2 linked regions of the Nitratidesulfovibrio vulgaris str. Hildenborough genome follow. The protein of the gene in region 1 interacts with the protein of each later gene in a pairwise test. Links are inferred from orthologs where the notes say so. Each region holds a gene or a part of one and is shown in the gene's direction. Other genes may lie near its edges.

What was found. Proteins that work in one complex are often made in the same cells at the same time.
Region 2: the proteins of DVU_RS10975 (region 1) and rplK interact in binary tests that used the Escherichia coli proteins (3 or more experiments, as listed by UniProt). The link is inferred for Nitratidesulfovibrio vulgaris str. Hildenborough from one-to-one orthologs.

What each region holds. Positions count from the first base shown.
Region 1 is NC_002937.3:2,433,379-2,438,597, reverse strand. The notes cover bases 1,268-4,250. They hold DVU_RS10975 (50S ribosomal protein L11 methyltransferase), read left to right. Parts: upstream 1,268-2,324; coding sequence 2,325-3,176; downstream 3,177-4,250. Other genes in these bases: DVU_RS10965 (murein hydrolase activator EnvC family protein), read left to right, coding at 4,115-4,250; DVU_RS10970 (endonuclease III domain-containing protein), read left to right, coding at 3,426-4,106; DVU_RS10980 (amino acid ABC transporter permease), read left to right, coding at 1,629-2,321; DVU_RS10985 (amino acid ABC transporter permease), read left to right, coding at 1,268-1,618. Outside these bases: DVU_RS10990 (ABC transporter substrate-binding protein), read left to right, coding at 43-855; more of DVU_RS10985, read left to right, coding at 917-1,267; more of DVU_RS10965, read left to right, coding at 4,251-5,219. UniProt on the Escherichia coli protein: Methylates ribosomal protein L11.
Region 2 is NC_002937.3:3,020,678-3,024,413, forward strand. Bases 1-2,880 are described here. They hold rplK (50S ribosomal protein L11), read left to right. Parts: upstream 1-1,169; coding sequence 1,170-1,592; downstream 1,593-2,880. Other genes in these bases: tuf (elongation factor Tu), read left to right, coding at 1-19; rpmG (50S ribosomal protein L33), read left to right, coding at 24-173; secE (preprotein translocase subunit SecE), read left to right, coding at 299-550; nusG (transcription termination/antitermination protein NusG), read left to right, coding at 562-1,113; rplA (50S ribosomal protein L1), read left to right, coding at 1,702-2,409. Outside these bases: more of rplJ, read left to right, coding at 2,881-3,099; rplL (50S ribosomal protein L7/L12), read left to right, coding at 3,153-3,536; DVU_RS13750 (hypothetical protein), read right to left, coding at 3,597-3,736. UniProt on the Escherichia coli protein: Forms part of the ribosomal stalk which helps the ribosome interact with GTP-bound translation factors.

The sequences.
Region 1 (5,219 bases):
AGGGAGAGCTTCTCCCGCAACCCGTAGCAGAGAGGGAGCATCATGAAGCGTCTGTTGCTTTTGGCCCTGACCCTCGGTCTGGTTCTCACCGCAGCGGTGGCCCATGCCGGCAAGCTCGACGAGATCAAGCAGCGCGGCACGCTCGTGTGCGGCGTGAAAGACTCCGTCGTGCCCTTCGGTTTCATCGATGAGACGTCCAAGCAGCTTGTGGGCTTCGACGTCGACATCTGCCAGTTCATCGCCGACAGGGCAGGGGTGAAGCTGGAGGTCAAGACCGTGACCAGCGCCACCCGCATCCCCATGCTCACGCAGGGTTCGGTGGACCTCGTGGCTGCCACCATGACCCACAAGTTCGAGCGTGACGACGTGATCGACTTCTCCATCACCTACTTCGACGCAGGTCAGCGCCTGCTGGTGAAGAAGGGCGGTGGCATCAAGTCCGCGGCCGACCTCAAGGGCAAGAAGGTCGCCACCGTGAAGGGGTCGACCTCCGAGAAGAACATGAAGGCCGCCCAGCCCGACTGCGTGGTGGTGTCGTTCGACGAGTACCCGCAGGCGTTCCTCGCCCTCAAGCAGGGCAAGGCCGAAGCCGTCACCACCGACGAACCCATCCTCGTGGGCCTCAAGAATTCCGACCCCGAGCCTGACAAGTGGGACATCGTGGGCGACTTCATCGCCTCTGAACCTTACGGTCTCGGCCTGGTCGAGAACGATTCGAAGTTCCGCGACTTCGTGAACAAGAGCCTTGCGGAGATGTGGACAACCGGTGCCTACCAGAAGTCGTACGACAAGTGGTTCGGCAAGGACACCAAGTACTTCATCCCCCTCAAGTGGAAGATGGAAGTCTGGCCCTGAGGCATGACCGACCTTTCCCGGGGCGCGGGTCGACCGCGCCCCGGTTCAAGTGGATACCGCATTGCAGTACACGTTCGACTGGAATCTCGTTCTCTCGGGTGAGCGTCTCGACTGGATAGTGCAGGGGGTCATCACCACCTGCCAGCTTTCAGGCCTTTCACTCGTGCTCGCCATGCTGCTGGGTACGCTTATCGCCGTCATGCGCCTTTCCGGCGTACGGCCTTTCGTGTGGTTCAGCGTTGCCTTTACGGAGTTCTTCCGTAACACGCCGCTTCTGGTGCAGATATTCTTCTGGTACTTCGGTTCCGACGCCGTATTGCCCGACGCCGTGAACCAGTGGTTGTACAAGCAGAACTTCGAATTCGCGGCGGGGGTCATCTCGCTCACCGTCTATACCGCCGCGTTCATCGCCGAAGAGATACGTTCCGGTATCTTCTCCATTCCCCGCACGCAGCTTGAAGCCTCACGCGCATGCGGCCTGTCGTTCATGCAGGCCATGTCCTACGTCGTGCTGCCGCAGGCCTTTCGCATCATCGTGCCGCCGCTCATCTCGCAGGCGCTCAACCTGTTCAAGAACTCTTCGCTGTGCATGACCATCGGTGTCATGGAACTCACCTACATGGCCCGCCAGATAGAGTCGTACACGTTCCACGGCTTCGAGGCGTTCACCGTGAGCACGCTCATCTACCTGTGCATATCGCTCATGGTCTCGCTTCTCATCAACCTGTACAACACGCACTTCCTGCGGACGATCAAATACTAGGGGGTGCACCATGCAGTGGGATGTCGTCTGGAACAATATGAACTATCTGCTCGTCGGGTCGTACCCCGACGGGCCTCTCGGTGGCATGGCCATGAGCATCCTCCTCGCTATAGGGGGTATCTTCGGGGCCTTCTGGCTTGGTCTGGCCTTCGGCCTTATGCGCCTTTCGGAAAAATGGTGGGTGCGCGCCCCCGCCATCGTGTATGTCGAGGTCATACGCGGCATTCCGCTGCTCATGCTCATCTTCTGGTTCTATTTTCTCGCTCCCATCGCTCTTGGGCACACCCTGCCCGAGGCGGAGAGCGCCCTCATCGCCTTCATCGTGTTCACCGGCGCCTACATCGCGGAGATAGTGCGCGCTGGCGTGCTGGCCCTGCCCGCAGGACAGATGGAGGCCGCACGCGGTACGGGGCTTTCGAAGACGCAGGCCATGCTCTTCGTCATCCTGCCGCAGGCATTGCGCAACATGATTCCCTCGTTCGTGAACCAGTTCGTCAGTTTGACCAAAGACACCTCGCTGGCGTACATCATCGGCGTATCGGAACTGACCCGCACCGCGACGCAGGTGAACAACCGCACGCTCACGGCGCCGACTGAAATCTTTCTGACCATCGCCCTGATGTATTTCGTCATCTGCTGGGTGCTCACGGCCACGAGTCGACGGCTTGAAAAGCAGATGGCGCGGTATCAGGCGCGAACATGAGCCATGCCGCAACTACACAGACTTGACATCATCGTGCCCGAGGAAAGCGCAGAGCTCACCTCGGGCCTTCTTTCGCAGAAGGTCGCCTTCGGGTGGGAAGAGGAATCGCTGCCCACCGGAGAGGTGCGTCTGCGCGTCCACTGCGAGAACGCCCCTTTCATAGAAGCCCTCGTGGCCGACGTGCGGGCCTTCCTGCCCGACGCCCTGCTTGACCGTGAAGACGTCGAGGCCGCCGACTGGCTTGCCTCGTGGCGCGAGTTCTTCACACCCGTCCCCGTGGGCACGCACTTTCTGGTCATTCCCCCGTGGCTGCGCGACAGTGCCCCTCTCGAAGGGCGCATGCCCATCGTCATCGAACCCAAGACGGCGTTCGGTACCGGACACCATCCTACCACGGCCCTTTGCCTTGGCGTGGTGTCGCAACTGGCGGCGGAAGGTCGCATCCGCGCCGGAATGAGCTTTCTCGACCTCGGCACGGGGTCGGGTATTCTCGGCATCGGCTGCGCATTGCTCGGACTTTCCGGCACAGGCACCGACATCGACCCCCTCGCGGTGGAGAACGCCGATGAGAACCGCCACATCAACGGTGTGGCAGAGGCGTTCGACGTCATGGCGGGCAGCACCGAAGTCGTGCGCGGGCGCACCTTCGACGTGGTGCTGGCCAACATCCTCGCGCAGCCGCTGAAGGAACTTGCCGCCGACATCACGGCCCTCAAGGGTGACGCGGGCTGCCTCGTCCTCTCCGGGCTTCTCGAAGTGCAGGCCGACGGCGTCGAGGCCGCCTACAGGGCGCAGGGCCTCGGCCCGGCCCGACGCATCATCGATGGCGAGTGGGCCGCGCTGGTCTGGGAATAGCGTTCGTGGCGGGCGTGGGGGGAACTTCACGCCCGCCAGTCGTGTAGCCGCCCCTGCACCTCGCGGCGGCCCTGCGGCATACGTGGTATGCCTGCCGCCGGTCTTTCGGTCTTCACCCGTCCGGCAGTCCCGTCGTGAAGTGTCGGGCTGTCCGGTCCCATCTCCAGCACCTTGCCATGTATGCTCTTGTCGTCAGTCCTGTCAGTCCCGTCTGTTGCGATGCGCTGTCGTAACGGCTAGAGTCCCGTCATGCGAAGCGACAGGCAACGACTTCTCCTTGACATGTACGCGGCGATGTCTGCCCGCCTCGGCCCAAGCGGCTGGTGGCCCGGCGAGACTCCCCTTGAGGTGGCCATAGGGGCCGTGCTCACCCAGAATACGGCGTGGGGCAATGTGGAGAAGGCCATCGCCAACCTGCGTGATGCCGGTCTTCTCTCGGATGTGGGCGCGCTTCTCGCCGCTTCGCCCCAGTTGGTCGAGGCCTGCATCAGGCCTTCGGGCTATTTCCGCATGAAGACGACCCGTCTGCGTGACCTCATGCTCTTCTTCGACGAGGCCTGCGCGGGCGACCTCGACGCGCTTTCGGCGTCTGCCGGGGAGGACGGTGACGCCCTGCGTGAGCGCCTGCTGTCCGTGAAGGGCATCGGCCCGGAGACTGCCGACTCCATCCTGCTCTATGCCTTCGGGCATCCCTCCTTCGTGGTCGATGCGTACACGCGTCGCATCCTCTCGCGGCACGGCCTTCTGCCCGAGGATGTCCACTACGACGAGATGCGTGACTTCTTCATGGATGTTCTCGACCCCGACCCGGTGCTCTACAACGAATTCCACGCCCTCATCGTCCGGGTGGCCAAAGGGTGGTGCCACAAGTCCCGTCCCGACTGCGCGGCGTGCCCTCTCGGTCCCTTCATGGAAGGGTGCGCGTGCTAGGGGTGCGAGTGCTAGGGACGCGCGGCCTGATGGGGCACGGTCTGACCGTAGGCCATGCGGCCCCCTCGGCCCCGGTATGGCTGGCGTTGCTTCTTGTGGCACTGTGCTGCCTTGTCGTCACACCTGCCCATGCCGCCCCGTCCAGTGAGAAGGAATTACGCGAGGCCATCAGTGAAGAGCGTGCCCGTGAGAAGGCCCGTCGCGACAGCCTCGCCAGACTCTCTGCGCAAGAGCGTTCGCTCAACGCCAATCTTGCCGCCGCTGAAGACCGTATCGCCCTGCTGGAGAGCAAGGTGGCGAAGCAGGAGGCTGAACTCGCGCTGCTGGAGTCGGCTGTGGGTGATGTGCGTCAGGCACTGGAACGCCTCCAGAAGGATCGTGATGCGTCAGAGGCCGAACTCGCACGGCTCATGTCCATGCTCTGGCCCCTGCACGTGCGGCAGGAGGGTACCGGCGGGCGCGACATCGAGGACTGGCAGACCGCAGAACGCGAATATACGTGGACGCAGGAGATATACCGCAGCATAGAGACGCATCGTGCCGAGTTGCGTCACCAGCAGGAGGCCATCTCCGCCTCGCTTGAGAAGCGCGAGACCCTCATGGCCGAAGTGCGGACGCAGGTGGCCCGCATCAGCGCGGACAGGGACAGCCTCTTGCAGGACAAGTTGCGGTTCAGGCAGCAGTTGTCCGACGTGCGGCGCGAGAAGCAGGATGCCGAAGGTGAACTGCGCGACGTGCTGGCCCTCATACAGGAGTTCAACGTACGCCTTGAGCAGATGGCGGGGCGCGACATCTCCAAGATGAAGGGCAGACTGCCGTGGCCTGCGGAAGGGCGGGTGGTCCGCCGCTGGGCGCCGGAGGCCAACCCGCCGGTGCGCGGCGTGGGCATCGCCCTGCGCGAGGGCACGCCCGTGCGTGCGGTGGCGTGGGGCAAGGTGGTGCATAACGACGTGTTGCGCGGCTTCGGTCGTGTGGTCATTCTCATGCACGACAAGGCCTATTACACGCTCTACGCGTTCCTTGCCGACAGCCCCCTGCGGGTGGGACAGGAGGTGGGGGCGGGTGCGGCTGTGGGCGCCGCGGGCTTCTACCCCGGTGCCGACGGGCCCGGAG
Region 2 (3,736 bases), 590 kb from region 1 along the record:
TTCCGAGATCGTGGAGTAACGCCATGCGCGTCAACATCCAGCTTGCCTGCACCGAGTGCAAGCGGCGTAACTACGCGACCGACAAGAACAAGAAGAATACTACTGGCCGTCTCGAACTGAAGAAGTATTGTCCCTGGGACAAGAAGCACACAGTTCACCGCGAGACCAAGTAAGTAGTACCTTCATAGTGCAGGGCAGTAGCTCTAACGGCTAGAGCGCCGGTCTCCAAAACCGGATGTTGGGGGTTCGAATCCCTCCTGCCCTGCCATTTCCCTTCTCTTCTCGGGTAGAGGCGATAATGGCGAAAAAGCAATCAAATGCGCCGGAAGCGGCCTCTGCGAGCAGCGGCACCAGTCTCGGAGACAAGGTCACCCAATTCAGGGACTATGTCGAAGAGGCGAAGGTCGAGCTCCGGAAGGTTTCCTGGCCCACCCGGAAGGAAGCCTGGGCGACCAGCATGACCGTGCTGGTCTTTGTGTTCGTCATGTCCCTGTTCCTCGGTTTCGTGGACCTCGGACTGACGCATCTCATCGAATTCATCCTCTCCTGACGGGCTGTGCCATGACCGAGACGACTACCGCCTCAAAGGCCCGTTGGTACATCGTACATACCTATTCGGGCTTCGAGAACAGGGTTGAACAGACCATCCGCGAAATGATCCGCACCGGGCAATCCCAGGACGAGATCGTCGAGGTGGTCGTTCCTACGGAAAAGGTCATCGAACTCGTCAAGGGCGAGAAGAGGACCTCCACCCGCAAGTTCTACCCCGGGTATGTGATGGTCAAGATGTTCATGACGGATTTCTCGTGGCATCTCGTCCAGTCCATTCCCAAGGTTACGGGGTTTGTCGGCGGCAAGAACCGCCCCACACCCATGCGCGACAGCGAAGCCGAGCGCATCCTTGCCATGATGGAATCGCGTCAGGAGCAGCCGCGGCCGAAGTTCAACTTCGATCGTGGGGATGAAGTACGGGTCATCGACGGGCCCTTCGGCGGCTTCAACGGAGTCGTTGAAGACGTCAACTATGACAAGGGCAAACTCAGGGTCTCGGTTTCGATCTTCGGTCGCCAGACCCCTGTCGAGCTGGACTTCGTTCAGGTTTCCAAGGGATAGCAGACGACGTTACCGCGCGGTGACAGGCTCACCGTGTCGTTCAGAGGTATAGAGCAATGGCTAAGAAAGAAGTTGCCAAAATCAAGCTGCAGATTCCCGCTGGTGCTGCGAACCCCTCGCCGCCGGTGGGCCCCGCCCTGGGTCAGCATGGTCTGAACATCATGGCGTTCTGCAAGGAGTTCAATGCCAAGACGATGGAACAGAAGGGTATGATCACCCCTGTTGTCATCACCGTCTACGCCGACCGCTCCTTCAGCTTTATCACCAAGACCCCCCCCGCTTCCGTGCTCCTGATCAAGGCTGCCAAGCTTGAGAAGGGTTCGGGCGAACCCAACCGTAACAAGGTCGGCAGCGTCACCATGGCGCAGGTCGAAGAGATCGCGGCTCTCAAGATGCCCGACCTCACCGCCAAAGACCTTGAGGCGGCCAAGCGCAACATCCTGGGTACCGCCCGCAGCATGGGCATTGAAGTGAAGTAGCGCTTCGTTAATCAGTTGCACTGCCGTCCGCCGGATCATTCCGGCCACACACCCCGTGACCGAGGCGGCAGGAGATTTCAAACGACAGCAAGCACATAAGGTGGGTACAATGCCCAAGCACGGCAAAAAATATCGTAACGCGACAGAAGGCCTCGACCTTACCGTCAAGTACTCCGTCGAAGACGCCGTGGCCAAGTCTCTGGCCGCCGCTCCTGCCAAGTTCGACGAAACCGTCGACGTGGCCATCTGCCTTGGCGTCGACCCCAAATATTCCGATCAGATGGTTCGCGGTGCCGTGACCATGCCCAACGGGCTTGGCAAGACCGTTCGCGTAGCCGTCTTCTGCAAGGGTGAAAAGGAAGCCGAAGCCAAGGCCGCCGGTGCCGATGTCGCCGGTGCCGAAGAGCTTGTCGCCAAGATCAAGGAAGGCTGGCTCGACTTCGACAAGGCCATCGCCACCCCCGACGTCATGGCCCTTGTCGGCCAGATCGGTCGTGTGCTCGGCCCCCGCGGCCTGATGCCCAACGCCAAGACCGGCACCGTCACCTTCGACATCACCACCGCCATCAAGGAAATGAAGGCCGGTCGCGTCGAGTTCAAGGTTGACAAGGCCGGTGTCCTTCACGCCCCTCTCGGCAAGGTGTCCTTCGGTTCCGAGAAGATCCTCGGCAACCTCAAGGCCCTTATCGACACCGTGAACCGCCTCAAGCCCTCCAGCGCCAAGGGTACCTACATGCAGGCCATGGCGATCTCCACCACCATGGGCCCCGGCGTGAAGGTCGATCCCACCCTGATCAAGAAGTTCATCGAAGGCTAACCCCCTTCGTAGATATCAGGCCCGGGCGCAAGTCCGGGCCGTTTCCGGCAAATGGTAGGAAATTCGAGTCGAAGAAAGCAGGTGGCCGCAAGGTCTTAAACATCCTGCCGAGATTCAGCTTTGGCTCGGCATTTCCACCTTGGCAAACCCGAACTCGAGGAGAGTCACGTGAACAGGTCCGAAAAAGCCGCCATCATCGAGCAGCTCAAGTCTCGTGCCGAGGCTGCTTCCATCGCGGTCGTGACCGACTTCAAGGGTATGCCGGTGGAAGAGCTGACCCGTCTCAGAGTGAAGCTGCGCGAGAATGGTTGTGAATACCACGTCGTGAAGAACACTCTGGCACGGATTGCTTTCACCGGCACTGCGCATGAGCCGATTGGTACTCGGTTCAAGGAAAACTGCGCAGTTGCCCTTGGGTTCGATGATCCCGTCGCGGTGGCCAAGGCGTTGACCGATTTCGCCAAGACCAGCAAGCTGTTCGCTATCCGCCACGGCAGCCTTGAGGGCAAGGCCCTCTCCGCCGACCAGGTCTCCGACCTGGCCAAGCTGCCCAGCAAGCCTGAACTGCTCGCTCGCGCCCTTGGCACGATGAACGCCGTTCCCACCAACTTCGTCAGTCTGTTCGCCAACATCATCCGCAGCCTGCTCTATGTCCTCAAGGACCTCGAGAGCAAGAAAGCCGCGGCCTAGTTGCGAACGTAACGAACCACCACGCAAGCCAAAGATCCTAAAGGAGCCAAACAATGTCCATCACCAAAGAACAGGTCGTTGAATTCATCGGCAACATGACTGTCCTCGAACTCTCCGAATTCATCAAGGAACTCGAAGAGAAGTTCGGCGTTTCCGCTGCCGCTCCCATGGCTGCCATGGCCGTTGCCGCTCCTGCTGGCGATGCCGCCCCTGCCGAAGAAGAAAAGACCGAATTCGACATCATCCTGAAGAGCGCCGGTGCCAACAAGATCGGCGTCATCAAGGTTGTCCGCGCCCTTACCGGCCTCGGCCTGAAGGAAGCCAAGGACAAGGTCGACGGCGCTCCCTCGACCCTGAAGGAAGCCGCTTCCAAGGAAGAGGCCGAAGAAGCCAAGAAGCAGCTCGTCGAAGCTGGCGCCGAAGTCGAAATCAAGTAGTTTCGGTTTCAGCCGCCGCATGGCGCATCCACAGCGCGGGCGGGTCACCGCCCGCGCTTCTTATACTTTTTCGGGCTTGACGGGAACGAAGGGTTGCACTTCAGGCACGAATAGACTAACTTTGAAGTTTAGTCGAAATATTTCACCAATCGCGCGAACCCTTTCGACACGGTCGGTACGTTGTACGCCGCACACATGCA